DNA from 4 places in the Piscinibacter sp. PDB5-1 genome. Region 1 is predicted to be linked to each of the others. Evidence: predicted binding sites of a transcription regulator. Region 1 holds the regulator's gene; each other region holds the start of a gene.

Region 1 (6,880 bases):
ATCCAGAAGTTGTCGGACGCATAGCGTGCGCCCTTGTTGTCGCCGATGCGGATGATGCGTTCGGTGGGCACGCCGACTTCCTTGTGCCAGATGTCGTAGGCCTCGTCGTCTTCGGCGTACACCGTGACCCAGAGCTTCTCTTTGGGCAGCTTGTAGACCTCGGTCAGCAGCTCCCAGGCGTACTTGATGGCGTCGTGCTTGAAGTAGTCGCCGAAGCTGAAGTTGCCCAGCATCTCGAAGAAGGTGTGGTGGCGCGCGGTGTAGCCCACGTTCTCGAGGTCGTTGTGCTTGCCGCCGGCGCGGATGCACTTCTGCGACGTGGTGGCGCGCGAGTACGGGCGCTTGTCGAAGCCGAGGAACACGTCCTTGAACTGGTTCATGCCGGCGTTGGTGAACAAGAGCGTCGGGTCGTCGCCCGGCACCACGGGGCTGGACGCGACGATCGTGTGGCCCTTCGACTCGAAGAACTTCAAAAACAGGGCGCGGATTTCGGAGGCTTTCATCCGAGGCTTTCTGATGTGGGTGACCGGGGGCGCGGGGCGGCATGCCATGGGCGCGAAGGCGGGATTTTCCCACGGCGCGGCGGCGCGGGCACCCCGGCCTATGATCCCCGGCATTCGCTTGCACGGGCCCTCGATTTCCCTGGTTGCGGCCCCTCGGAGACCTCTGCCATGAACACCCCCACCTCGCCGCTCGCCGCCCTCGCCGACCCGACCCTGCTGAAGACCGACGCGCTGATCGGCGGCCAGTGGGTTGCCGGGAGTGCCCGCTTCGACGTGACCGACCCGGCCACGGGCCACAAGCTCGCCGAGGTGGCCAACCTCGGCGTGGCCGAGACCGAGCGCGCGATCGCCGCCGCCAACGCCGCCTGGCCGGCGTGGCGCAACACCACCGCGAAGGCGCGCGCCGCCATCCTGATGAAGTGGTTTGCGCTGCTGAATCAGCACGCCGACGACCTGGCGCGGCTGATGACCGCCGAGCAAGGCAAGCCGCTGGCCGAGGCCAAGGGCGAGGTCGGCTACGGCGCGAGCTTCATCGAGTGGTTCGCCGAAGAAGGCCGGCGCGTGTATGGCGAGGTCGTGCCGACCACCGACGCCACCAAGCGCTACCTCGTGCTGAAGCAACCGGTCGGCGTGTGCGCGGCGATCACGCCGTGGAACTTCCCGATCGCGATGATCACGCGCAAGGTCGCACCGGCGCTTGCCGCCGGCTGCCCGGTGGTCATCAAGCCGGCCGAGCAGACGCCGCTGTCGGCGCTGGCCGTGGCCGAGTTGGCGCAGCGCGCGGGCATGCCGCCGGGCGTGTTGAACGTGGTCACGGCCGATGGCGACCAATCCATCGCCGTGGGCAAGGTGCTGTGCACCAGCGACACCGTGCGCCACCTGTCGTTCACCGGCTCGACCGAGGTCGGCCGCATCCTCGCCGCCCAGTGCGCGCCGACGATCAAAAAGCTCTCGCTCGAACTCGGCGGCAACGCGCCCTTCATCGTCTTCGACGACGCCGACCTCGACGCCGCCGTCGAAGGCGCACTCGCCAGCAAGTATCGCAACGCCGGCCAGACCTGCGTGTGCGCGAACCGTTTCTATGTGCAAGACGGCATCTACGACCGTTTCGTGGACAAGCTCGCCGAGCGTGCGCAGGGCCTGAAGGTCGGCAACGGCTTCGAGGCCGGCGTGAACGTGGGCCCGCTGATCGACGACCAGGCCGTCGCCAAGGTCGAACGCCACATCGCCGACGCGCAGGCCAAGGGCGCCCGCCTGCTGACCGGCGGCCACAAGCTCGCGGCCCGCTTCATCGAACCCACCGTGCTGGCCGACGCCACGAGCGACATGCTGTGCGCGCGCGAAGAGACCTTCGGCCCGGTCGCCCCGGTGTTTCGCTTCAAGACCGAAGAAGAAGCCATCCACCTGGCCAACGACACCGAGTTCGGGCTGGCCAGCTACTTCTTCAGCCGCGACGTGGGCCGCATCTTCCGCGTCGGCGAAGCGCTCGAATACGGCATGGTCGGCGTCAACACCGGCCTGATCTCGACCGCCGAAGTGCCCTTCGGCGGCGTGAAGCAATCGGGCCTCGGCCGCGAAGGCGCGCGCCAGGGCATCGAGGACTATGTCGAGGTGAAGTACCTGTGCCTGGGCGGTCTTTGAACGGACGGGCTGCGCGCTGGATTGCAGCGATCACGGCCCTGGTGGTCAGCACATTCGCAGGGGCTGCACCCTGCCAGCCGAACCCCCAGGCCTACGACGACGGGGCCTACACGGGCCTCGACGAAACGGCGGACGGGCGCCTCGTGCGCAACCCCGTGTGGTTCAAGCATGTGCGCACGCTGTCGCTCACGCCTCACATGGAAGGCCACCGGGGCCGCTTCGTGCTGCGGAAGGCACCCAAGCCGCGCACGGTGTATCGCTCGGTCTACCCGATCGCTCTCGGCGGAGGCCATCACGGCTTTCTGGCTTGGCGACAAGGCTGCTCGACCCTGGTCGATGCCCGGGGCCAAACGTTCGGTCTCGCGCCTTTCGACGCTGCGTATCCCGAGCCTGCGCCCGCTGAGCAAGGCGGCGCATCCGAGCGCGTGCTGTTGACCCTGGCCGAGGGTGACGGCGGTACCCGCCTCGCCTTGTTCGAGCGCGGCCGCCTGGTCGCCCGCACGCCGGGCAGCTTCGTTTCGGTCGATGCCCAAGACACCGGCTTGAAACCTCTCGGCCTCATTTCCATCGAGACGCGGGACGGCCGGGGCGTGCTCGCGCGGGCGACGCTGCGCGAGGTCATCGCGCCGCAATGGCGCAGCGTCGAGGCGTTCGGCATCGAAGGCCCCGGGCTGAAACTCGTGCACCTGCTGGCGCGTGCCTTCGATGGCAAGGGCAGCCAGCTCTATTCAACGGACGGTCAGCCCCTGAGCCTGCCTGGGGCACCTGAAGGCTTCGGCGACATGCGGTGGCTGCACGACTTGCAGAACCCGTACAGCGGGACCACCTCGCCCGAACGTGCCGTGCTGGTCACCACACGCTGGCCCGACGGCCGCTGCCAGGTGTTCGACGCGGGCCTCAAGCCCTTGCTCGACCAGCCCCTCGCGCCGGGCTCGCAGCGCTGCGTCGCCCTTTTCAGCAGCCAGCACAGCGCCTACGTGAGCGGTCGCGATGAGGACGGGCGCCTTCGCGTGTACCGCAAGGACGTCCCCGCCGCGATGACACCAACGGCAGTGATCGAAGGCGAGGTGGTCATGAGCTTGCGCACCGGGATGATGGTTCGGCGCCTGCCCGAACCCGCCGGAGGTCGGTACCAGGTCATCTCACCCGAGGGCGGCCACCCCGTGAACCAGGAGACCTACGAAGACTTTCGCCACCTGGGTTGCGGCTTCACCGAGGTCAAGGAAGACGGGCGCTGGGTGACGCTCTCTCACGACGGCACCACGACCGAGAAACGGTTCTACCCGTTCAGTTGCTGATCCCCCGCTGCTGCGCAGCCCCGCGCAGCAGCGGGCGCAGCGCTCGGCACGTGCCCGCGTCAGGGCGCGAGCAAGCGGAGCATCAACTCCACACGCGCCTTCACCGGCGACAGCGTGCCGCCGGCTTCGAGCGTGTCGTCGGGTTTGGCGAGCACGGGGCCACTGGGCACGCGGCTGCATCGCAGCACCTGCACGCCCGCGGCCTGAGCGCGCAGCAAAGCGGTTTCGAGCGACGCGTGCAAGGTGCCATTGCCGGTGCCGGCGGCGACGAGGCCCTGCACGCCCGCCGCCACGGCGGCATCGACCAGCAAACCATCGGCGCCGGCATGGCTGCTCACGATGGCAACTCGCGGCCACGCCTGCGGGTCACGGCCCACATCGGCCCCCGCCGGCTCGCCTTCGGGCCACCCGCGCAGTTCGCGCAAGCGCCCCGCTTCGATCCACGCGATGGGGCCGGCGTCGCCGGAGTCGAACGCGTCGATGCGCACGGTGTGGGCCTTGCGCACATCGGCGGCCGCATGCACCGCGCCGGCCATCACGGCCACCACGCCGCGGGCCTGGGGCGTGCGGGCCACGGTCACGGCGTCGAGCAAGTTCTGCGGGCCATCGGCCTGCAAGGCGGTGGCGGGGCGCATCGCGGCGGTCAGCACGACCGGCTTGGTGGGCGCGAGCACGCGCTGCAAGAAGTAGGCGGTCTCTTCGAGCGTGTCGGTGCCGTGGGTGATGACGACGCCGGCGACTTCATCGCGGCCGAGGTGGTGTGACACGCGCCGGGCCAGCGCCTGCCACACGGTGAAGTCCATGTCTTTGCTGTCGATCTGGGCGACCTGCTCGCATTCGAGCGGGGTGCCGGCCAGCGGCGGCACGGCCTGGACGAGTTGCTCGATGCCCAGTTGCGCGGCGCGGTAGGCGAGCGCGTCGGCCGCGCCCGTGGCCGTGCCGGCGATGGTGCCGCCGGTGCCCAACACCACGACAAGCGCACGAGTACTTTTCATTTTCGTGAGGCTGGATGAAAATACAGTGGTTGAGTTGCCGCCCACCAACCGCAGGACGCGCCATGCAAGACACGCCCAAACTGACCGACCGACAACAGCAGATCCTCGATCTGGTGCAAAGCGCCATCGAGCGCACCGGGGCTCCGCCCACCCGCGCCGAGATCGCCAACGAGCTGGGCTTTCGCTCGGCCAACGCCGCCGAAGAGCATTTGCAGGCCCTGGCCCGCAAGGGCGTCATCGAACTGGTCGGCGGTACCTCGCGGGGCATCCGTTTGAAGTCTGACACATTGCGTGCGCTCAACGAGAGCCGCGGCAAGCAGTTCTCGCTGCCCCTGCCCTCGCTCGCGCAGCTTTCGCTGCCCCTGGTGGGGCGTGTGGCGGCGGGCCACCCCATCCTCGCGCAAGAGCACATCGACCAGACCTATCTGGTCGAGGCGAGCATGTTTCCGCGCCGGCCCGACTACCTGCTCAAAGTGCGGGGCATGAGCATGCGCGACGCCGGCATCATGGACGGCGATCTGCTCGCTGTGCAGCGCGCCAAAGACGCCAAGAACGGCCAGATCGTCGTGGCGCGCCTGGGCGACGAGGTCACGGTCAAGCGCTTCAAGCGCACGCGCACGACCATCGAGCTGCTGCCCGAGAACCCCGACTTCGAACCCATCGTCGTGCCCTTCGGCGATGTCGATTTCGAACTCGAAGGCCTGGCGGTCGGGCTCATCCGCAACAACATGCTGATGTGAGGCCCCCGTGAGCCGCACGGCCTTCGCCACCAAACCCCTGCGCAAGGCGCTCAGCGCCGACGAATGCGAGCAGCTCGAACAGCTGCCCAACATCGGCCCGGCGCTGGCCGAAGACCTGCGTTTGATCGGCATCCAGCACCCGCGTGAACTCGCGGGGCAAGACCCGTTCTCGCTCTACCAGCGCCTGTGCCAGGCCACCGGCCTGCGGCAAGACCCGTGCGTGCTCGACACCTTCATGGCCGTGGTCGATTTCATGGGCGGCGCGCAGAAGGCGCCGTGGTGGGCCTACACGGCGCGGCGCAAGGCCGAGTTCGGGGCGGTGTGAGGGGCTGACCCCTCAAGGCGCCCCGGGGGTCAACACCAGCGCGTGCCCGGCCGAACCGTCGCCCCACACCGGCACGTCTTTCACCTCGCGCCACAGGTCGAGAAAGCCCCGGTAGCTCGACGAGAACACCAGGCCCGACTGCCCGGTCGAATGCATGAAGCGTGACTTCGACGGGTCGCCCAGGTCGTAGAGCGCGCGCAGCGAGGGGCCGTGCTCGGTGCGGTAGGGCATGCCAATCCGGGCATCCGCCCGCATGGCCACCTTCGACACGTTGAGCGTGTGGGTGTCGCCGCCCACCGGCGTGCGCAGCTCGAACCAGCGCGCCAGCGGGCCGACCTGACTGAACGGCCGGTGCTCGGCGCGGGCAATGTGGGCGCGGCCCCACTGCCATTTCGACACATCGGGGCCTTGCAGGGTCTGCAGTTCGTCGAGCGCGCGGGTCAGGGCCGCGTCGCTCTGCTGGGCGCAAGTCTCGGCGACGGCGGCGGTGGCCTTGTCGTCGCACCACCACGCGTCGTTGCGGTCGAGCACGCCTTCGAGGGCCTCGCGGAAGTTGCGCGACCCCACGCTGCGGTCGTAAGACGCCTGGCCGATGTCGTCGGCCAGCACGGCCTGCGTGAGCTGGCGCACCCAGGCCCAGAAGACCAGTGGCGCCGCACGTTCGGCGGCCATCGTGCCGTCGAAGCCCGTCAACTCGCGCTGCGCCGCTGCCGCCAGCGGGTGCACCGATTGCGCCTTGCGCAGGTGCGGCAGCAACCGCTGCGCGGCCAGCGAGAGCTCGTCGCCCTGCATGGCGCGCAGGCTGTCGAGATCGTGCTTGGGTTTGCCTTCGAGCATCTGCTCGATGCGTTGCATGCGGTAGGGCGTCGTCCACTCGCTGGCGATGTAGTGCGGGTACTCGGGCGGGTGGATGCGCTGGTTGGCGCTGCCCAGCCAGCCGCGCGCGGGGTCGCGTTCGCGCGGGGTCTGGTCGCCCGGCACGAAGCCGGTCCAGTCGTAGCGGGCCTCCCACCCGGGCGCGGGCACCAGGCCTTTCAGGTCGTGCTGCGGGCCGCGCTGCGGCACCCGGCCGGCGGCGACGAAAGCGATGCGGCCGGCGGTGTCGGCCACCACGACGTTCTGCATCGGCGCGATGTACTTGCCCGAGTGGGTGAGAAAGTCGTCCACCGACTGCCAGCGGTTGGCCAGCAGCGGGGCTTCGAGCAGGTCGGCGTCGCTGTCGAGGGCCGTCCAGCGCATCGCCAGCACATAGCCCGGTCCGCCTGGCGCACCGGTCAAGCCGTCGGCCGGGCCGCCGACGTCCGAGATCACCGGCCCGTGGCGCGTGCCGCGCACGGTGATGGACACGTCGGCCCCACCGCGCACCTTGATGACCTCG
Region 2 (6,880 bases), on a different contig from region 1:
CTGGGCTTCGCCCCGGTGGGCGACGAGGTCGAAGCCGATCACGGTGCTGTGCGCGAAGGCTCGGGCCGCGTGTTCGACGGTGGCGGTCACCACGCCCAGTTCGTCGGGCGTCAACAGGTGCGCCGGGTCGGCGCGTTCGCTGTCGAGGTGCAGGTTGGTCATCGGGCGGTGGCCGATGCGCGCCACCCGGTGCGCGGCGCGGCCGGCGAAGCTCAGCACGCGCAGGTCGAAGTGCCCGTTGCCGCAACGCGGTTTGGTGATCCACGCCTCGGCATACGCCTCTTGCGCGGCCACGAGGTCGATCACGCGGCGCACCTCGTCGGGCCGCTGGTAGCTGCGCATGCGCTTGACGTTGAAGAGCCGGCGGCCATCGCTGTGCAACTGCGCGGTGGTCGTGGCCTGCTGCTGCCCGCGCCGGTTGCGCCGGTAGGCCACGACGCCGGCTGCCGACGAGCCGTAGCGCGCCTTCACGAACACGCGGTCGGTGCCGTGCGCGTCGAGCAAGTCCATCAGCTGTTCGTGGCTGTGCACCGGCCCCAGCAGCGGCGGCGTCGGCGCGCCCTGCGCTTGCAGGCGCTGCTGGCAGACAAGCTTGTCGGTCATCGCGAGGATGTCGTCGGGCGCGTTGACGACCCGCACCTGCGGCCAGCGCTCGAGCTGTTGCGCAAGCTGCTGCAGGGCTTGAGTGAAGCCGGCGAACCACGCGTCGGCCGCCACCAGTTCGCCGCGCTCGGGCGCCTCGACCGGTGCACGGCCGAACTGCGCGCAGCCCGCGTGCAGCAGATGCAGGTGCGCCAGCGGGTCGTCGCCGGGCGGTTCGATCTTGAAGCGGCAGGGTGCGTGCAGCGCGTCGAAGGCTTCGTCGAGCACCCCAGGCCTTGCGAGCCAGTCGCGCCAGGCGACGCAGCGCACGGGCGCGCCGCATGCGGCGGCGGCCGCCAGCAGCCCGCGTGTGCGCTTGCTGTCGGCGACGCCCAGCACCACCCAGGCTTGCATGGCGGCGTGCGTGCGGGGGCTTATTCGCTGACCGCGATGTAGCGGTCGTCTTCGTCGCCTTCTTGCGCGTCATCGAGCACCACGCCCGGAATGGCTGCGCGCAGCTTCTGCTGCACCGGCTCAGAGACGTAGTGGTGCGATAGGTCCAGGCGCTTCAGCGCCTTGACGTGCGGACTGGCGAGCAGCGCATTGGCGCCCGTGTCGCTCAGGATGCCCAGCGACAGGTCGAGCACGTCGAGCGAGGCCACCCACGCTTCGCCGGCCAGCCAGGCGGCCAGCGCATCGACGATCTCGGAATTGCGCAGGCCCAGGTGGCGAAGCTTCGGTGTCTTGAGTTGCGCGACGACGCGGCGGAAGAGGTCCACATCGCCCTCGAAGCCGTAGCCGTCGGAGCCGAGCCAGAGTTCGAGCTTTTCGAGCGCCGGCAGCGTGGACTGCGCCAGCGCTTCGCTCACGTCCTTCGGCAGCCCGCCGCATTCGAGCGTCAGTTCACGCAGCCCTGCATGTGTGAAGGCCGGCAGCTTGAGTGAGGTCGAGCCGCGAATCTGCAGCACTTCGAGCTGCGGCAGCGCCTGCAGCAGCGGCTGGTAGTTGCCCTGGATGATCCACGAGATCTCGCACTCTTCGTAGGTCATGTCGCCCACGAACAGCGCCTTCAGGCGGGGCAGATCAGAGGCGTACTCGACCAGCACGGCGAAGGCCTCGTCGGGGCTGTTCTCGAAGGGTTCGGACCACATGCCGAAGACCAACGCTTCGAGCTGGCCCTTGTCGATGAGCCCGAGGTACTCGGCCAGCAGCTCGCTCATCGAACGCTTGTCGTCGTAGTCGAGCGTGAGGCGGTGCACCGTGCCGGCGTCGAGGGCGACCGGGCCACCCGAGTAGTCCACCACGCGCTTGCCGAAGAACGTTTCCGTGCGGTCCGAGATCGTCATGCAGGCCTCCCAGGCCGTCGGTTGAAACGGCCGAGGATATGCGAGCGCCGTGTCAGCGCGGTTGCTGCCCGCAGGCGGCTCAGCGCAAGCCTTGCGCGAGGGCTTCGAGCTGGTCGATGCAGGTGCCCCAGCCTTCGTAGAAGCCCATCGCTTCGTGCTTGTCGCGGGTGGCGCGGTCGGGGTGCATCACGGTGGCGATGTAGCGCGTGCCTTCGCCTTCGTCGGCCATCGTGACGATGGCGGTGAAGGGCATCCACGGGGTGGCGGGGCGCCAGCCGCCGGTGAGCATCGAGGTGAACACCAGCCGGCTGTGCGGCTGCACGTCGAGGAAGCTGCCGGGGTTGTCGCTGGTGCCGCCGTCGGGGCCGCGCATGAAGGTGTAGAAGTCGCCGCCCGCGCGCAGGTCGAAGCTGCGCACCTCGGTTGTCCAGGGCTTCGGGCACCACCACTCTTCGAGCAAGGCGGGGTCGGTCCACGCGCGCCACAGCGTGGCCCGTGGGGCGCGCACCAGGCGCGAGATGACGAGGTCGGCCCCGTCGGGCGATTCATGGGCGGGTGCGTTGGGCATCGGTCTGCTCCTGTTGGTGAAGTTTTTCGGCGAACTGCGCCATGCGGTCGCTGCGGGCTTCCCACAGGGCGCGTTGCTTGGCGATCCAGCCTTCGGCCTGCGTCAGCGCCTGGGGCACCAGTTCACAGGTGCGCACCCGGCCTTGCTTGCGCGAGCGGATGACGCCGCTGCGTTCGAGCACCGACAGGTGCTTCATGAACGAGGGCAGCGCCATGTCGAAGGGCGCGGCCAGCGCGGACACCGACTCGGGCCCGCGCACCAGCGCCCCCACGATCGCGCAGCGCGTGGGGTCGGCGAGCGCGTGGAAGACTTCGGCGACGCGGACATGATGGTTAGCCATTGAGATAAGTATCGGCGTAAATGCCAACCCGTGCAAGCGCGTGGCCGACACCCCGGTCAGCGGGGGCTGGGTGGCGCGGCTTCGGGCAGCGGGTCGAACAGCGACAGCGTCTCGTACACCGCCTCGGGCTCGCGCGCGGCCACCGCCGCCGTCGGCGTGGCCGACATCGCGCCCGCTGGCACCAGTGCCCCCGCCCGCACCCCCAGCAGCCGCAGGCGCCGCGACAGATCGACGCGCTTGAGCGATTCGCCTGCCGCGCGGCGGATGGCTTTCGCATCCATCGTCGGCGCGGGCAGCGTCAGGTCGCGCGTGGCGATCTGGAAGTCGTCAAAGCGCAGCTTGATGCCGATGGTCTTGGCGGCGTAGCCCTTGCGCTGCAGGTCGGCGGCCAGCCGCACGCACAGGTCGGTGAAGATTTCGCCGAGGCGGGCTCGGTCGCGCACCGCGTGCAGGTCGCGCTCGAAGGTCGTTTCGCGGCTGATGGACTTGGGTTCGCGAAAGGTCGTCACCACGCGCTCGTCGCGGCCGTGCGCGGCTTCGTGCAGCCACGCGCCGTAGCTCTTGCCGAAGTGCGCGAGCAGAAAGCCCGGGTCGGCGGCGGCGAGTTGGCCGATGGTCTCGATGCCCAGCGTAGCGAGCTTGGCGCTGGCCTTGGGGCCGATGCCGTTGACCTTGCGCGCGGCCATCGGCCAGATGCGCGTGGGCACGTCGGCCTCGCTCAGCAAGGTCAGCCCGTCGGGCTTGTCGAGCTCGGAGCCGATCTTCGCCAGCAGCTTGTTGGGCGCCACCGCGATCGAGCAACTCAGGCCCGTCGCCTCGCGCACCGCGTCTTTCAACTGCCGTGCCACGGCCGCACCGGCATCGGCCTGCGCGCCGGGCACGTCGCTCAGGTCGATGTAGATCTCGTCGATGCCGCGGTCTTCGACCACCGGCGCGATGGCGCGCACGGCGGCCTTGAAGAGGCGCGAGTAGTGGCGGTACTGGTCGAAGTCACCGGGCAGCAAGATGGCGTCGGGCGCGAGCTGCGCGGCCTTCATCAGCCCCAGCGCCGAGTGCACGCCGAGCGCGCGCGCCTCGTAGGTGGCGGTGGTGGTGACGCCGCGACCGGCGTACTCGCGCAGCCGGGCAAAGCGCCGCGTGCCGTCGGCCAGCGTCTCGGGGCCGTAGTGCCGCGCCCCGCCGATCACCACCGGCTGGCCGCGCAGCTCGGGGTAGCGCAGCAATTCGACGGAGGCGTAGAACGCGTCCATGTCGAGGTGGGCGATCAGGCGGCGGGACATGGCGAGGGGCGTTCGGCAGGGGGCGCGGCGGTGCGATGCGGGACTGTATTTTCATCCAGTGGGTGGGGCAAGCCCGGCGACGCCGTGGGTGGGGCTTGGCTACCATGGTCGGCTTCCATCTCAAGCGCCTGCCCCGTGAGTCAAAACCTCTACGCCCCTCCCAAAGCCGCCGTTGCCGACATGACGCCCCTGGCCGACGCGCCCGCGTTGTGGAACCCACGCGCTGCGATGCTGTGGAGCCTGCTGTTCTCGCCCGTGTTCGGCGCCTTCCTGCACATGAAGAACTGGCGGGCGCTCGGCGAGCCGGCCCGTGCCGCCAACTCGCAGGCGTGGTTCATCGGCAGCATCGTGGCCACGGCCGCGTCGATGTTCCTGGCCCTGGCGGCGCCCGAGTCGGTGGCGCTCGATCTGCTGTCGCGCGTGGGTGGCTTGGCGCTTTTGGTCGCGTGGGCCATCGCCTCGGCGTCGGCGCAGACGAAGTACGTCGCGGGCCGCTTCGGCGACCGCTACCCGCGCCGGTCGTGGCTCGTGCCGCTGCTGATCGCGTTCGTCATTCTGGTGGTGTTCACGGTGATCGCCGTGGCGCTGGCCATCGAAGCCGAAGAGGCGCTCTGAGGGGACGCCATGAGCACCCTGGACTTCGAAGCCCCGCCCATCGACGGGCCGCGCATGCGGCGTGCGGGCAAGTCGCTGCTGTCGCTGGCCTTGATGGACGCGCGCAACCACACGCTGCGCTGGAGCCACGCCTTCGAAGACGCGCTGAACCGTGCGCCCGAAGAAGGGCAGGCCCCGCTGGCCCTGCCCGACCACCCGCGGCTCGACTCGCCCGAGTGGCTGCTCGGGCACATCGGCTGGTTTCAAGAGCACGTGGTGCTGCGCAACGTGCAGCGCCACCGCGGTGACGGCGCCGACCTGCGCGTGCCGCGCCTTGCCTCGCTCGACCCCGAGGCCGATGGCCTGTACGACCCGACGCTTTCGCCGCGCGCGCGTCGCCAGGGCCGGGGCCTGCCGCCGCTGCCTTCGGTGCGGCAGTACCTGATCGACACGCTGGAGACCACGCTCGAACTGCTCGACCGGGCCGACGAAGACGACGAGTCGCTGTTCTTCTTTCGCCTGGCGCTGTTTCACGAAGAGTGGCGCGCCGAGGCGTTTGCCGTGCTGGCGCAGGCGACCGGCTTCGACGCGGGCCTGGTGCCCCGGCTCGAAAGCGCACCGCCGCGCGATGCGCTGTCGTTTCCGGCCACGCGCTGGCGCATGGGCAGCGACGAGGAAGGCTTCGTGTTCGACACCGAGCGCCCGGCGCACGAGGTGGACGTGCCCGACTTCGAGATCGACGCGCAGCCGGTGAATTGGTCGCAGTTCTGCGAGTTCGTCGAAGACGGCGGCTACGACGATGCCCGCTGGTGGACGCCCGAGGGCTGGGCCTGGCTGCAGCGCGAAGGCCGCCGCAGCCCACGCTATGTGGACCAGATGCGCCAGGCCGTGCTGCTGCAGCGCTGGGGCCGCATGGCGCGGGTGCCGCTGCACCAACCGGCCTTGCACGTGAGCTGGTTCGAGGCCGACGCGTGGTGCCGCTGGGCCGGGCGCCGCCTGCCGACCGAGGTCGAGTGGGAACTGGCTGCGCACCTGGGCGCCCCGCGCGGCTTTCGCTGGGGCGATGTGTGGGAATGGACCGCCGGCACTGCCCGCCCGTACCCCGGCTTCGTGCCCGGCGCGTGGTCGGCCAGCCTGCCGCCCGCCTTCGGCAGCGACCGCGTTCTGCGCGGCGCGTCGTTCGCCACGCGCGAGCGCATCCGCCATGGGCGGCACCGCGAATTTCAACCGACCGACCACGACCTGCTGTTCGTCGGCTTTCGCAGCTGCAGCTTCGAATGACGGCCCGCACGCGGCTGGTCGCGTTGCTCGCACTGGCGGCGCTGGCGCTGGCGGCGTGCCAGTCGGCCGGCCCGCCGGGCCGCGAACGCGTGCTCGTGTTCGGCGAACAGCACGACCAGCTCGACCAGCAGCGCCAGGTGGCCGAAGCCGTGCGCACGCTGGCCGCCGAAGGGCGCCTGCAGGCCGTGGTGCTTGAAATGGTCGAACAAGGCCACGGCACGGCGGCCTTGCCGCGCGACGCCGACGAGGCCCGCACGCAGGCCGCGCTGCGCTGGAACGACGCGGGCTGGCCCTGGGCGCAGTACGGCCCGGTGGTGATGGCCGCCGTGCGCGCGGGCGTGCCGGTGCTCGGCGGCAACCTGCCGCGCGCGGGCATGCGTGACGCGATGCGCGACGCATCGCTCGACGCCACCGTGCCCGAGGCTGCGCGTGGGCAACTGACGGCCGCCGTGCGCGACGGTCACTGCGGCCTGTTGCCCGAATCGCAGATGGCGCCGATGGTGCGCATCCAGATCGCGCGCGACCGGGCCATGGCGGCCACCGTCGCCGAGGCGCTGTCGGGCGCCGTGGCCGGGCGGCAGGTGCTGCTGCTGGCCGGCGCGCACCACGCGTCGCGCGACCGGGGCGTGCCGCTGCACCTGGCGGCTTCGGGTGTGCCGCCTTCAGCGCTGCGCGTGGTGCTGTTCGGCGAGCCCTCGGGCCTGGTGGCCGACGAGCGCCGCCCAGCGCAGTTGACGCCCACGCCCGACCCCTGCGAGGGACTGAAGCAGCAGCTTCAGCAGCGTCCGCCGTCTGCGCCGGCGTCCGTCCCTAGGTCGTAGCGCACCGCTTCCGTACCGCAGCGCCGGCGCGGGGCCTTACTTCTCGCACGCCACGCGCTCGGATTCGG
Region 3 (6,880 bases), on a different contig from region 1:
GCCCATGCCCTTGGCCAACTCGGCGCCTTGCGCGTCGGTCAGGCCGGTCGCCGGGTCCACGAAGACCTTGATGATCTTCTCGGGCGTGGCGTGGGCGACCTCTTCGATGTCCATGCCGCCTTCGCTGCTGGCCATCATCGCGACGCGCTGCGTGCCGCGGTCGGTGACGGCGGCGACGTAGTACTCCTTCTTGATGTCCGCGCCTTCTTCGATCAGCAGGCGGCGCACCTTCTGGCCTTCGGGGCCGGTCTGGTGGGTCTTGAGCTGCATGCCGAGGATCTCGCCCGCGAGCTGCTTCACCTCGTCGCGCGTGCGGGCCAGCTTCACGCCGCCGCCCTTGCCGCGGCCGCCGGCGTGGATCTGCGCCTTCACCACCCAGATCGAACCGCCCAGCTTCTGGGCGGCTTCATCGGCCTCCAGCACGCTGAACGCGGGGTAGCCGCGCGGCACGGGAATGCCGGCCTGGCGAAGCAGTTCCTTGCCTTGGTACTCATGAATCTTCATCGCACTCTCTCTTGCTCAAGTTCCAGAAAGGGGTGACGGAACCGCCGTCGCGGAAGGGGTCGGGTCGTCGTTGCCGGCGCGGCGCTGGTGCCACCGCGGGTAGTGCAGGCGCACCACCTCGCCGTCGGTGCGCAGCGCGTGGCAGCGGTTGAGCTGGAACGGCGGCTTGTCGTCGTTGCCAGCTTTGAAGGGGGACACGCCCTCGCCAGCCAGGCCCTGCATCACGGCGGTGGGCAGCAGTTGGGCGAGTTCTGTCAGGTGGGTGCAGCCTTGCACCCCGCCCAGGCGTTCCATCGCGGCCCAGCGGAAGCCCTTGAGCAGGTTCAGGCCGACCAGGCGCGTGTAGGCGTCGCCGTGGTCGTCGCAATGGCCGGGGTGGGGCGTGCGTTCGGAGTGCGCGCCGGCCTCGACGATGTCGAGCCGGCTGTTGATCACCAGGCGCAGCAGCAGGTCGTGGATCGGCTCGCCGGCGGGACGGATCTGGCCGCCAAGTCGCGCGTCGCGGGTCTTGATGTCGGTCAGCCGGGCATCGACTTCCCACAGGCCATCGCCACGGGCAAACACCTGCACGTCGATCTGACGGCGGTGCTTGAGTTGGCGCTCAGGCGCAGCGGGTGGCAGGGCCATGTGGCGGGCGGTGGGTGGGAGGGGGCGATGCGGGAAAGCCCGTAGCGCGGAAGCCCGCGAATGTAGCACTTCGCACTGCACCATATTTGTGCAGAAAACCAGCCCGCGCCCTGGGTCGTCAGGCGGTCGTCAGGTGTCTGCCGTGTCGTCGGCGAAGGGCGCGCCCACGTCGTCGTCGGTGCCGGTGGGGCGGGTGTGAACGACGCGCCGGATCACCTCGGCCGAAAAGCCGCGCGCGGCCAGAAAGCGGGCCTGCTTGGCGCGCTCACGCGCATCGCTCGCCGGCTGGCCGAACTTGCGCTGCCAGACGGCTTGGGCCCGAGGCAGTTCGCTGTCCTTGAGGGCCTGGGTTGCATCGGGGGTCAGGGCCACGCCGTGCTGCGCGAGTTCTTGGCGGATGCGCAGGTTGCCGTAGCGCGGCGCCCGCACATGCACGCGGCTTTCGGCGAAGCGCTCTTCGCTGAGGTAGCGGTGGGCCTGCAGCCAGTCGAGCACGGCCTCGACCTGGGCGGCGGCCTCGGCCGGGTCGGTGTCGGCCGCGGCGTGGAGGGGCGCGCGTGCCTCGGCGGTGCCCCAGACCTCGGCGACAGTGCCGATCTCGGCCGTGTCATCGGCGCTTGCCGACGGATCGGACAGGTGCCGGTCAGGTGAATTCGCCGCGTGGCCACCGGTCGCTCGCGCGCCGCCTGCTGCTTGTTGCGCGGCGCGTTGTTCGACCTTCAGGTAGGCCAACAGCTTGCGCCGCAACTCGCTGCGGCTGTGCTCTCGCTGGCTGAGCAGTTGAAGCCCGCGCCCCTTGAGCGACAGCCGCGACGGGCCCGCTTTCGTGCCCACCGTCGAAGCCCCGGGCGCGGCTTATTCCTTGGCTTCTTTCGCGGCCTTGCCGGCCTTGGCGGCAGGGGCTGGCTCGCCCGGGGTGCCGGTCGGCAGCAGGGGAATGCCCACGGCCTCGCGCACCTTGTTTTCGATCTCGACGGCGAGGTCGGCGTTCTCACGCAAGAACTCACGCGCGTTGTCTTTGCCCTGGCCGATCTTTTCGCCGTTGTAGGCGTACCAGGAACCGCTCTTTTCGAGCACCTTGGCTTCGACGCCCATGTCGATGATCTCGCCCTCGCGGCTGATGCCTTCGCCGTAGAGGATGTCGAACTCGGCGGTCTTGAACGGCGGCGAGACCTTGTTCTTCACGACCTTGACCTTGGTCTCGTTGCCGATGACTTCTTCGCCCTTCTTGATGCTGCCGATGCGGCGGATGTCGAGGCGCACCGAGGCGTAGAACTTCAGCGCGTTGCCGCCGGTGGTGGTTTCGGGCGAGCCGAACATCACGCCGATCTTCATGCGGATCTGGTTGATGAAGATGACCATGGTGTTGGTCTTCTTGATCGTGGCGGTGAGCTTGCGCAGCGCCTGGCTCATCAGGCGGGCTTGCAGGCCGGGCAGGCTGTCGCCCATTTCGCCTTCGATTTCGGCCTTGGGCGTGAGCGCGGCGACCGAGTCGATGATGACCAGATCGACCGAGCCCGAGCGCACCAGCGCATCGACGATTTCGAGCGCCTGTTCGCCGGTGTCGGGCTGGCTGATCAAGAGCTCTTGCAGGTTGACGCCGAGCTTTTGCGCGTATTGCACGTCGAGGGCGTGTTCGGCGTCGATGAAGGCGCAGGTGCCGCCTTGTTTTTGCATTTCGGCGACGACTTGCAGCGTCAGCGTGGTCTTGCCCGACGACTCGGGGCCGTAGATTTCGACCACCCGGCCGCGCGGCAGGCCACCGACGCCCAGCGCGATGTCGAGGCCGAGCGAGCCGGTGGAGACCACCTCGATGTCTTCGATGACTTCGCCTTCGCCCAGGCGCATGATCGAACCCTTGCCGAACTGCTTTTCGATCTGGGCCAGGGCCGCTTGCAGGGCCTTGGCTTTTTCGCTGTTGAGGGTCGAGGGCTTCACCGGTGCGTCCATGGGGCTGATCTCCAAAAGTTCGGCGATTATTCTCAAATGCTGGATGTTTGTACAGTCTTTTTCCAGCCCGTCACAGGGCCATCCCTACAATGAATTCGGGCCAGGAGCCCCCGACGGAGAACCCGCATGCGCCTCTTGATTGCCGAAGACGACCAGGTGTTGGCCGATGGCCTGCTGCGATCCTTGCGCCAGGCCGGCTACACGGTGGACCACGTGGCCACCGGCACCGAGGCCGATGCGGCGCTCGCTTCGCACGAGTTCGACCTCGTGATCCTCGACCTGGGGCTGCCCAAGCTGCACGGGCTCGAGGTGCTGAGCCGGCTGCGCGGGCGCGGGGTGACGGTGCCGGTGCTGATCCTGACGGCGGCCGACAGCGTCGAGCAGCGCGTCAAGGGCCTGGACCTGGGCGCCGACGACTACATGGCCAAGCCCTTCTCGCTGCAAGAGCTCGAAGCGCGCGTGCGGGCGCTGACGCGGCGCGGCCTGGGCACCGCCTCGGGCGTCATCAAGCACGGGCCGCTGACCTTCGACGCGACCGGCCGCGTGGTGTACCTGAACGACCAGATGATCGAGTTGTCGGCGCGCGAGCTGGGCCTGCTCGAAGTGCTGCTGCAGCGCGCGGGGCGGCTGGTCAGCAAGGACCAGCTGGTCGAGCGGCTGTGCGAGTGGGGCGACGAGGTCAGCAACAACGCGATCGAGGTCTACATCCACCGCCTGCGCAAGAAGATCGAGCACGGGCCGGTGCGCATCGCCACCGTGCGCGGGCTGGGCTACTGCCTCGAAAAGATCGCCGGCTGAAGTCCCTGTACAGCTTCGCGCAAGGCAGCGCCCCTATCCTGGCCCGCATGCCGTTCGCGCGAGAACAACGTTCCCTTTTCGGCGAGATCCTCGACTGGATGCTCGCGCCGCTGCTCTTGTTGTGGCCGATGAGTGTGGTGCTGACCTGGCTGGTTGCGCAGGGCATCGCCGACCAGCCCTACGACCGCCAGCTCGGCGAGCTGGCGCGCGCCTTGGCGCAGCAGGTCACGATCAGCCATTCGCCGGCCGGCTCGAAGGCCGATTTCAGCCTGCCCACCGGCGCGGCCGAGCTGCTGCGCACCGACGAGTCCGACACCGTGTACTACCAGGTGCTCGGCCTGCGCAGCGAACTCGTCAGTGGCGAGCGCATCGTGCCGGCGCCGCCCGGCGACGCACCGCGCCGGACCGGCCAGGTGCAGTTGCGCAACGACACCATCGGCGGTGAAGACGTGCGCGTCGCCTACGTGTGGGTGGACATCGAGCAGCCCGGCCCCACGCCGCCGCTGGTGCAGGTGGCCGAAACCCTGGGCAAGCGCTCGCGGCTCGCGGTCGAGATCACCAAGGGCGTGATGCTGCCGCACATCGTGATCCTGCCGGTGGCGGTGCTGCTGGTGTGGCTGGCGCTGGCGCGCGGCATCGCGCCGCTCAATGCGCTGCAGCAGCGCATCCGCAAGCGCGAGAGCCACGACCTGAGCCCGATCGACGAACGCGACGCGCCCGAAGAGGTGTCGCCGCTCGTGCGCGCCATCAACGACCTGCTCTCGCGGCTGGACGGCAGCATCCGCTCGCAGAAGCACTTCCTGGCCGACGCGGCACACCAGCTGAAGACGCCGCTGGCCGGCCTGCGCACGCAGGCCGAGCTGATCCAGCGCGAGATCGACGCCGGCCACAGCGACCCGCAGTCCATCAAGAAATCGCTGCGGCAGATGGCCGTGGCCAGCCAGCGCGCCGCGCACATGGTCAACCAGCTGCTGGCGATGGCGCGGGCCGAAGACCCCTCGCAGGCCACGGCCGACCAGCCGGTGAACCTGGCCAAGCTCGCCGCCGACACCGTGCGCGACTTCGTGCCGCGCGCGATGGACAAGCGCATCGACCTCGGCTACGAAGGCCCGCATGCGCGCGCCCGGCCGGCGCCGCTGGTGCTGGGGCGTGCGCTGCTGCTGCGCGAGATGATCCGCAACCTGGTGGACAACGCCCTGCACTACACGCCCGAGGGCGGCACGGTCACCGTGCGCGTGGTGGCCGACCCCTTCGGCCAGGTCGTGGTGCTGCAGGTCGAGGACACCGGCCCCGGCATCCCGCTCGCCGAACGCGAGCTGGTGTTCCAGCCCTTCTACCGGGCGCTGGGCACCGATGTCGATGGCTCGGGCCTGGGCCTGGCCATCGTGCGCGAGATCGCCCAGCGCCACCACGTCGAGATCGTGCTCGAAGACGCCCACCCGCCGCCCGCCGTCGGGGGCGAACCCGCGCCGGCCGGCCACGGCCCGGGTGCGCGCTTCACGCTGCGCTTCGCGGCGCTGGCCCCGGTGGCCGAACCCAGCAATGACCCCGGCACGCCCACGCTGCCGGCACCGCTGAACGCGCTGCCGCCCGCGGCCCCTTCTTCGTCCACCCCCACGCCCCCGTCACCCCACGCCCCCGATGCCGCGACCTGACCCCGCCCCCGTTCGTTCGCTCAACCTCGCGCTGCAAGGCGGCGGCTCGCACGGGGCCTTCACCTGGGGCGTGCTCGACCGCTTGCTCGAAGACGAATCGATCGCGCTCGGCGGCCTGTCGGGCACCAGCGCCGGCGCGCTGAACGCGGCCGTGCTGGCCACCGGCTACCACCGCGCCGGGCGCAAGGGGGCGCGCGAGGCACTGGCAGCCTTCTGGGGTGACATCAGCCATTCGGGCGCGATCTTCGCGCCGCTCACCACCGGCGGTTCGCACGCGCTGAGCGACCCGTTCCGGCTCTCGCACCTGCCGGGCTACCGCTTCCTCGACACGTTCTTCCGTTCGTTCAGCCCGTACGAGTTCAACCCGCTCAACCTGAACCCCTTGCGCAGCGTGCTCGAACGTCACGTGGACGAAACCGCGCTGCACGCGTGCAGCCTGGGCCTCTTTGTCACCGCGACGAATGTCATCACCGGCCAGCCGCGCGTCTTCACGACGCACGAACTGAGCATCGATGCGCTGCTCGCGTCGGCCTGCCTGCCGCACCTCTTCCAGGCCATCGAGATCGACGGCGAGCCCTACTGGGACGGCGGATACACCGGCAACCCGGCGATCTTTCCGCTGATCTACAACACGCAGGCGCTCGACGTGCTGCTGGTGCGCATCAACCCGCTGCGGCGCGAGGGCACGCCGAGGCGCACGGTGGACATCCTCGACCGGCTCAACGAGATCAACTTCAACGCGAGCCTGATGGGCGAGATGCGCGCCATCCACTTCGTCTCGCGTTTGATCGCCGAGGGCCGGCTGGATGAGACCCGCTACAAGAACCTGCGCCTGCACATGGTGGCCGACGACGAGCACCTGGGCGCGCTGGGCGCCAACAGCAAGTTCGACACCGACCGCGGCTTTCTCGACAAGCTGTTCGGGTACGGGCGCGGGGCGGCGGACCGCTGGCTGGCCGCGCACGGCGACGACATCGGCGTGCGCCCGACGGTGGACATCGAGCGCGAGTTCCTCACCCGGCCGAAACCCCAGTCCGGCTGAGCGGCCCTCGCCAGCACAGCCCGCGGGTGGTTCGGCCGTCAGCCCGCCGAGCGGCGGCGCAGCAGCTCGAGGACGCTCGCGTCGTCCATGCCGCCCAGGCCGTTCTTGCAGGCCTCGGCGAACAGCGCGGCGGCCTGCGCACCCATCGGGGGTTCGACCCCGGCGGCGCGGGCCATCGCCACGGCCAGGCCCGTGTCGCGCTGCATCAGCGCCGTGCGCGCACGCGGCAGGTAGTCGCCGCGCAGCGCGCGGTGCAGGCGGTCGTTGGCGATCCAGCTCTGGCCCGACGACTGCTCGATGACTT
Region 4 (6,880 bases), 420 kb from region 1:
TGCACGCGCAGGGCCTGCCCGAGGAGGTGTCCACCCTCGTCGCGGCGCTCAATGCGCTGCTGCAACGCCTGCGCGAATCGCTCGACACGCAACGCGCGCTGGTGTCTGACGCGGCGCACGAGCTGCGCTCGCCGCTCACCGCTCTGAAGCTGCAGCTCGAACTGCTCAAGCGTGCGCCCGACGACGCGCAGCGCAGCGAGGCGCTGGCCGCGCTCACCGCCGGCATCGACCGCGCCGCGCGGCTGGTCGAACAGCTGCTCACGCTGGCGCGCAGCGAACCCGGCGCACCGGCCCTGGCACGCGAAGCGCTCGACCTGGCCGAGCTGGTGCGCCAGGCAGTGGCCGACACGGTGCCCTTCGCGGTGTCGCGCGGCACCGAGTTCGCGCTGTTCGCCGACGCACCGGTGCAGGTGACGGGCGACCGCACCGCGCTCGCGGTGCTGGTGCGCAACCTGGCCGACAACGCTGTGCGCTATTCGCCCGCCGGCTCGCGCGTCGAACTGCGGGTGGGCGACGACGCCGGCGTGCCCACGCTGCAGGTGGACGACGCGGGCCCGGGCATTCCGCCCGAAGAACGCGGCCGCGTGTTCGACCGCTTCTACCGCCGCAACCCGGCCGCCGAGCCCGGCACCGGGCTCGGCCTGGCCATCGTGCGCAGCGTGGCCACGCGGCATGGGGCCGAGGTCACGCTGGGCGAATCGCCGCTCGGCGGCCTGCGGGTGACGGTGCGCTTTCAGCGGCCGGGCTGAGCGGCCGAGACACTGAAAGGCCGCGGGCTACTTCGGCGTCACCGGGGCCAAGAGGCGCACCGCCTCGTGGGCCTTCTCTTGCCGGGCCACATCGAGCGCGCTGCGGCCCTGCATGTCGCGTTGCGCAGGCCGCGCGCCCCGGTCGAGCAGCAGCCGCACGGCGGCGGCGTTGCCCGCCAGGGCGGCGAAGTGCAAGGCGGTCATGCCTTGCGGGCCGATGGCGTTGACCTTGGCCTTGCGGTCGAGCAACTCGCGCACAAAGCCCAGCGGGTCGTCGAGCCCGGGCACGCCGGCCAGCGCCACGGCCGTCATCAAGGGCGTCATGTCGCCGGGCGGCGTGCGGCCGTTCGCGTCGGCGCCCAGCCGCAGCAGGGTGCGCGCCGTGGGCAGGTCGTGCCGGTTCAGCGCCAGGTCGAGCGGCGTGCTGCCGGGGTCGTAGGCCATGCGGTGGTCGGGGTCGGCGCCGGCCTTGAGCAGCGCCTCGATCACCCCGGTGCCCAGGCCGTGGCCGATGGCGAATTGCAGCGGCGTCGAGGGCACGAGGTCGAAGCCTTCGACGAGTTCGCTGACGCCGTTCGGGTCGGCGCCCCAGGCCACCAGCGGCGGCAGCATCGAGAAACGGCGGTGCCTCAGCGCGGCCATCAACAAGGCCTGCCGCGCGAGGCCGGGCGTCTGGCGCGCGTCGAGCGTGGGCAGCAGCGCCGCGAGGGCCGCGTCCTGGCCTTGTTCGATGAGCACAGCGGCCGAGGTCGAGGCGCCCTCGGGCATCACCCGGTGCGAGGCGAGCAGTGCTTGCAGGTCGGTGCGGCCCGAGGCCTGGGCCTGCTGCAGCGGGGCGCGGCCGGCGCCCTGGCGCAGCGTGGGGTCGGCGCCCTGGCTGAGAAGCACGCGCAGCAGCCAGGTGTTGCCTTGGTCCAGCGCGTACATCAGCGCGGTCTCGCCGCGCGGTGAGGTCGCGTTGGCGCGGGCCCCGCGCACGAGCAGGGCCCGCGCGAGGTCGAGCTGCTCGCGGGCGCGGGTGCTCGAGGGCCGCGTTTCGGTCGCGGCGACGACGTGCAGCGCGCTGAAGCCGCTCACCTGGGTGTTCGCGTCGGCGCCGGCGCGCACGAGTTGCGCCGCGAGGGCGAAGTCGCCCTGGCCCACCGCCTGCATCAGCACGCTCTCGCCGCCCGCGCTCAAGGGGCGGTCGAGGCTCGCGCCGGCTTTGAGCAGTTGGTAGGCGATGTCCATCTGCCCGCGCTTCACGGCCTGCGCGACGAGGCTCGCCCCGGCCGCGCAGGCCGTCGGGTCGTCGCCCTGCTTCAGGTGGCGCGCCACCGCCCGCGCATCGCCGGCGAGGATGGCCTGGTAGAGCCGGGGCGTCGGTGCCGCCTGGCCTTCGGCGCGCGGGCAACGCAGCGCCGGGGCGGCGGGTTCGGGCGGGGCGGCCCGGGCAGGGGTGAGCGCGGCCATGGCGAGGCAGGCGGCGGCGAGCCAGCGGCCGGGGGTGATCGCACGTGAGGTCATGCCGATCCCTGGGTGTTGTTGGCGCTTCATGGTCTCGTCAGGCGATGTCGCCGTCCACATAGAACCAGCGGCCCTCTTCTTTCACGAAGTGGCTGGTTTCGTGCAGCCGGTGCGCGCGCCCGGCGAGCTTGCTGCGGGCGACGAATTCGACCGTCGCGTGGGTGTCGTCGAGGGCCCGGTGCGCCTTCACGTCCAGGCCCAGCCAGTGCAGGCCGGGAGGCGAGGGCTCCAGGTCCGACGGCCGCGTGCTCGGGTGCCAGGTGTCGAGCAGGTAGCCGGTGAGGTCGCGCACGAAGGCGGTGTACCGCGAGCGCATCAGCGCCTCGGCGCTGGGCGCCTGCAGGTGCAGCGGGCCGTCGTGGTAGCGGCCACAGCAGGCGGCGTAGGGCTGGGGGCTGCCGCAAGGGCAGAGGGCGGATCGGTCGGCAGGCATGGGCGCGGATTGTCTCGCCCCGTGACCGATGCCCGGGGACGGATGGGGTGACTTGGAAAAAGTCCCACAGGGCGGCAAATACTGTATAAAAATACAGTACCCGTTCGCTGCTGCCCATGAGCTCCTTCGCCCCCACCCGCCCCCCTCGACACGACACCGGCCGCACCCCCGCGTGCGGCACGGCGTCCTTGTTCGATGGGTTCGAGCCGCCGGGTCCGGGGTCGCCGGCACTGGCATCGACGGCATGGGCATCCCCTGCGCGGGCTTCGTCCGCACCGGCGCCTGCGTCGGCCCCGCCGGGGTCTGCGTCGCCGCCCTTCCCTGCCTTGCCCGGCCCGGTCGCGCTGCACCCCGAGCTGCTGCACCCGGCCCTGTGGCGCGGCCACCAACTCGGCCGCAGCGGCGAGCGGCCCGTGCCCAGCGGCTTTGCCGCGCTCGACGCGCACCTGCCCGGCGGCGGCTGGCCGCGTCGCGCGCTCACCGAGCTGCTGCTGGCGCAGCCGGGCATCGGTGAAATCCGCCTGCTGGCCGAAGCGCTGGCCGAGGTGCAATCCACCGGGCGGCTGGTGATGCTGTTCGACCCGCCCGCGCAGCTGTCGGCCTGGGCCTTGACACAACTGGGGCTCGACGTGTCGCAGCTGCTGGTCGTCCACACCCAGCTGCAACCCACGCCGGGCACCGACAGCCAGTGGGCGCTCGAACAGGCCCTCAAGAGCGGCCACGTCGGGGCCACGCTCGCCTGGCTGCCGGCCCGGCTGCGGCCCGAGCGCGTGCGACGCCTGCAGCTGGCCGCGCAGGCGCACGACGGCCCGGCCTTCGTGCTGCGCGAGATGGCTGCCCAGCAGCAGGCCAGTGCCGCACCGCTGCGCCTGGCCTTGCGCCCGGGCGGGGCCGACCAGCTGGCGGTCAACGTGCTCAAGCGGCGCGGGCCGCCGGTGCTCGCGCCCATTCACCTGCGGCTGCCGCCGGTGCTGTCGGCCACCGCCACAGCGCGGGCCGACGCGGCCGCCGCACGCCACGCGCCGCTGGCCGGCGCGACCTTCGTGAACCTGGCTTGAGCAGGCGTGAAGCGACATGGCCCGCGCCCACACCCCGGCCGGGACCGCCGATGGGCTCGCACCCCCTGAGTCCCCCACCGCAGCGCCGGCCTCGGCCGGCAAACCCCAGCGGTGGATCGGCATCCACCTGCCTTGGCTGTCGCTCGAATCCTTCGCCGCCACGCTGAGCGGCGGGCTCGAAGGCCAGGCGCTGGCGCTCGTCGATCTGCACCACGTCATCGCCGCCAACGAACAGGCCCGGGCGCAGGGCGTGCACCCGGGCCTCAAGCGCGCCACCGCGCTGGCGCTCGCGCCGCAGCTCGTGCTGGGGCAGGTCGATGCGCACCGCGACGCGCGGGCGCTGCTGAGCGTCGGCCATGCCGCGCTGGCCTTCACGCCCATGGTCTGCCTGTGCCCACCCGAGGGCGTGCTGCTCGAAGTGCAGGCCAGCCTGCGCTACTTCAAAGGCCTCGACGCGCTGCTGTGCCGGCTGCGCGACGCGCTCGTGCCGCTGGGCCACCGCGTGCAGCTCGCCAGCGCGCCCACGGCCCAGGGTGCCCTGTGGCTGGCGCGCCTGGCCTCGCCTGAGCGCACCTTGTGCGCACCCGACCTCGCCGTGCTGCACCGCTGGCTCGACGCCGCGCCCCTGGGGCTGCCCGAGGCCGCCGCCGAGCACGCCGAAGCCTGGCAGGCGATGGGGCTGCGCACGCTGGGCGACCTGCGCCGGCTGCCGCGCGCGGGGCTGGCGCGGCGCTTCGGCACCGGGCTGCTCGGCGAGATCGACTGCGCCTTCGGCGACCGGCCCGACCCGCGCGAGCCGTTGCGCCTGCCGCCCGTCTTCGACAGCGAACTCGAACTCTTCGCCCGCGCCGACAACACCGCGCAACTGCTGCACGGCGCCGAGGTGCTGCTGATGCGGCTGGTGGCCTGGCTGTCGGCCCGGCACGCCTTCGTGCGGCGCTTCGACCTGCACATGAAGCACGAGCCGCGCTGGCGCCACGAGAGCCAGACGCCGCCCTGCACCGTGCTCACGCTGGCCCTCACCGAGCCCTCGCGCGACGCGGCCCACCTGCTCGCGCTGCTGCGCGAACGCCTCGCCGCGCTGGTGCTGCCCGCGCCCACGCTCGACCTGGCCCTGCATGCGCACGACATCGCCCACCAGCCGCCGCCCAACGACGAGCTGTTTCCCACCCCGCGCGGCGAGCGCGAAGGCCTGGTGCGATTGATCGAGCGCCTACAGGCCCGCCTCGGCCGCGAGCGCGTGCAGCGCCTCGTGCCGCTGGCCGACCACCGCCCCGAACGGGCCACCGCCTGCCAGCCGGCCGATGGCGGCCTGCTCGACACGCAACGCCTCACCCGGGCGGCCCGCGCCCTGCCGGCCGGCGCCGCGCGGCACCCGGTGTGGCTGCTGCCCGAGCCGCAACCGCTGCACGAGTCGCCGCATGCCGCGCCCTTGCTGGCCGGCCACCCCGTCACCTTGCTGGCCGGGCCCGAGCGCATCGAAACCGGCTGGTGGGACGACGCGCTCGCCGAGCGCGACTACTTCGTCGCCCAGACCCGCGACGGCGCGCTGGCCTGGCTGTACCGGCGGCGCATCCCGGTCGATGCGGCGCAGGGCGCGAACTGGTTCTTGCAGGGCTGGTTCGGTTGAGCGCCGTACGGCGAGCGAGACCACCCGGCGCTTCAGTCCACCCGCACCCCGGGCTGCCGGACGAGGTAGGCCGCCATCGCCGCCATCGCGTGCCGCACCTTGGCGGGTTGCTCGCGTTGCGGCGTGACGGCCCAGATGGGAATGGGCTCCAGCTGCCACTCGGGCAACACGACCGCCAGCCGGCCCTTGCGCAATTCGTCGTCGATGTTGACGCGCACCAGCATCGCCACCCCCAGACCGGCAGCGCACATCTGTTCGAGGCTGAACTGGTTGTTGCTGACGATGCGCGGCTCGACGGCCACGGCCTCGGCCTCGCCGCCGGGCCCGGCCAGCGTCACCTTGAGCCGCGGACCTTCCAATCCGGCCGCCAGCCACTGGTGCTGCGCCAGATCGGCCGGCATCCGGGGCTCGCCGTGGCGATGCAGGTACTCGGGCGACGCGCACAAGGCCCAGTCGAACCGGCACAGGCGCCGCGCTGTCCACGACGAATCGACGAGCCGGCCGCCGCGAAAGGCGAGGTCGATGCGCGCGTCGATCAGGTCGATCATCGCGTCGTCCACCAGCAGGCGCAGCTTCAGCGCCGGGTGCTTGGCCAGCAGCGGCGCCAGGGCCAGCCCCACGTGACGGGCAAAGCCCACTGGCGCGGCCAGGCGCAGCTCGCCGCTTGGCGCGTCGTGCGCCAGGCGCAGGTGCTCGCGCGCCCGCGTCGCGGCATCGACCATCGCCTGGCTGTGCTCGGCCAGCCTCGCGCCCACCTCGGTGAGCGTGAGCTTGCGCGTCGAGCGGTGCAGCAGGGTCACGCCGTGTTGCTGCTCCAGCAACCGCAGTTGCTGGCTGACGGCCGAAGTGCTCATGCCCAGCGAGCGCGCGGCCGCACTCATCGAGCCGACGCGGGCCACGGCCGCAAACACAGCCAGGCGTTTCAGGTGGGGGCCGGGATCGTCCATTGTGAAGACTGGCTAAACAAAGTTGTTCGAAACAAGCGACTTTCGGCCAGATTGTGAAGCCCATATCGTCTCGTGCATCGACAACCTCTTGGAGAAACGCATGAAGATCGCACTCATCGGCGGCACCGGTTTCATCGGCTCGGCCGTGCTCGACGAACTGCTGCAACGCGGCCATGCCGTGACCGCCCTGGCGCGTCAGCCGGCCAAGTACCCGGCGCGCGACGGCCTGCGCGTGGTGGCGGCCGACGCGCTCGACGCAGCGCAGGTCGCGCACGCGGCCGAGGGGCACGACGCGCTGGTGAGCGCCTTCAACCCGGGCTGGCAAGAGCCCCGCCTGCACGCCCTGTTTCTCGAAGGCACGCAGGCCATCCTCGCCGGCGCGCGGCGCAGCGGCGTCAAGCGCCTGCTGCTGGTGGGCGGCGCGGGCAGCCTGTACGTGGCCCCGGGCGTGCAGTTGGTGGACACGCCGGCCTTCCCAGCCGAGTGGAAGCAGGGCGCACTCGCCGCGCGCGAGGCGCTGAACCTCGTGCGCCAGCAGGCCGACATCGACTGGAGCT

Evidence for each region. Region 1 encodes LexA, which represses DNA repair genes until DNA is damaged. Its sites were predicted from a motif close to ACTGTATNNNNATACAGT; they were not measured.
Region 2: the regulator LexA is predicted to act here: its motif matches at 4,159-4,176, upstream of dinB (DNA polymerase IV).
Region 3: the regulator LexA is predicted to act here: its motif matches at 3,120-3,137, upstream of recA (recombinase RecA).
Region 4: the regulator LexA is predicted to act here: its motif matches at 2,769-2,786, upstream of imuA (translesion DNA synthesis-associated protein ImuA).

The regions. Positions count from the first base shown of each region.
Region 1 is NZ_JBWVZL010000002.1:216,257-223,136, forward strand. It holds gene alaS (alanine--tRNA ligase) at 1-503, opposite strand, end outside; gene AC1KAT_RS08300 (NAD-dependent succinate-semialdehyde dehydrogenase) at 672-2,144, shown strand; gene AC1KAT_RS08305 (hypothetical protein) at 2,186-3,442, shown strand; gene AC1KAT_RS08310 (asparaginase) at 3,502-4,437, opposite strand; gene lexA (transcriptional repressor LexA) at 4,500-5,177, shown strand; gene AC1KAT_RS08320 (helix-hairpin-helix domain-containing protein) at 5,185-5,502, shown strand; gene AC1KAT_RS08325 (penicillin acylase family protein) at 5,515-6,880, opposite strand, start outside.
Region 2 is NZ_JBWVZL010000001.1:844,479-851,358, reverse strand. It holds gene AC1KAT_RS03795 (STM4014 family protein) at 1-996, opposite strand, end outside; gene AC1KAT_RS03790 (STM4015 family protein) at 1,017-1,928, opposite strand; gene AC1KAT_RS03785 (SRPBCC family protein) at 2,008-2,496, opposite strand; gene AC1KAT_RS03780 (ArsR/SmtB family transcription factor) at 2,474-2,836, opposite strand; gene dinB (DNA polymerase IV) at 2,893-4,116, opposite strand; gene AC1KAT_RS03770 (hypothetical protein) at 4,252-4,731, shown strand; gene AC1KAT_RS03765 (SUMF1/EgtB/PvdO family nonheme iron enzyme) at 4,741-5,991, shown strand; gene AC1KAT_RS03760 (ChaN family lipoprotein) at 5,988-6,812, shown strand; gene AC1KAT_RS03755 (hypothetical protein) at 6,849-6,880, opposite strand, start outside.
Region 3 is NZ_JBWVZL010000004.1:288,005-294,884, reverse strand. It holds gene sucC (ADP-forming succinate--CoA ligase subunit beta) at 1-504, opposite strand, end outside; gene AC1KAT_RS17625 (DUF2889 domain-containing protein) at 520-1,131, opposite strand; gene AC1KAT_RS17620 (regulatory protein RecX) at 1,261-1,965, opposite strand; gene recA (recombinase RecA) at 1,987-3,081, opposite strand; gene AC1KAT_RS17610 (response regulator) at 3,208-3,879, shown strand; gene AC1KAT_RS17605 (sensor histidine kinase) at 3,927-5,534, shown strand; gene AC1KAT_RS17600 (patatin-like phospholipase family protein) at 5,521-6,576, shown strand; gene AC1KAT_RS17595 (NAD(P)-dependent oxidoreductase) at 6,615-6,880, opposite strand, start outside.
Region 4 is NZ_JBWVZL010000002.1:631,624-638,503, forward strand. It holds gene AC1KAT_RS10235 (ATP-binding protein) at 1-749, shown strand, start outside; gene AC1KAT_RS10240 (ankyrin repeat domain-containing protein) at 777-2,285, opposite strand; gene AC1KAT_RS10245 (YchJ family protein) at 2,293-2,688, opposite strand; gene imuA (translesion DNA synthesis-associated protein ImuA) at 3,015-3,746, shown strand; gene AC1KAT_RS10255 (Y-family DNA polymerase) at 3,763-5,376, shown strand; gene AC1KAT_RS10260 (LysR family transcriptional regulator) at 5,409-6,323, opposite strand; gene AC1KAT_RS10265 (NAD(P)-dependent oxidoreductase) at 6,424-6,880, shown strand, end outside.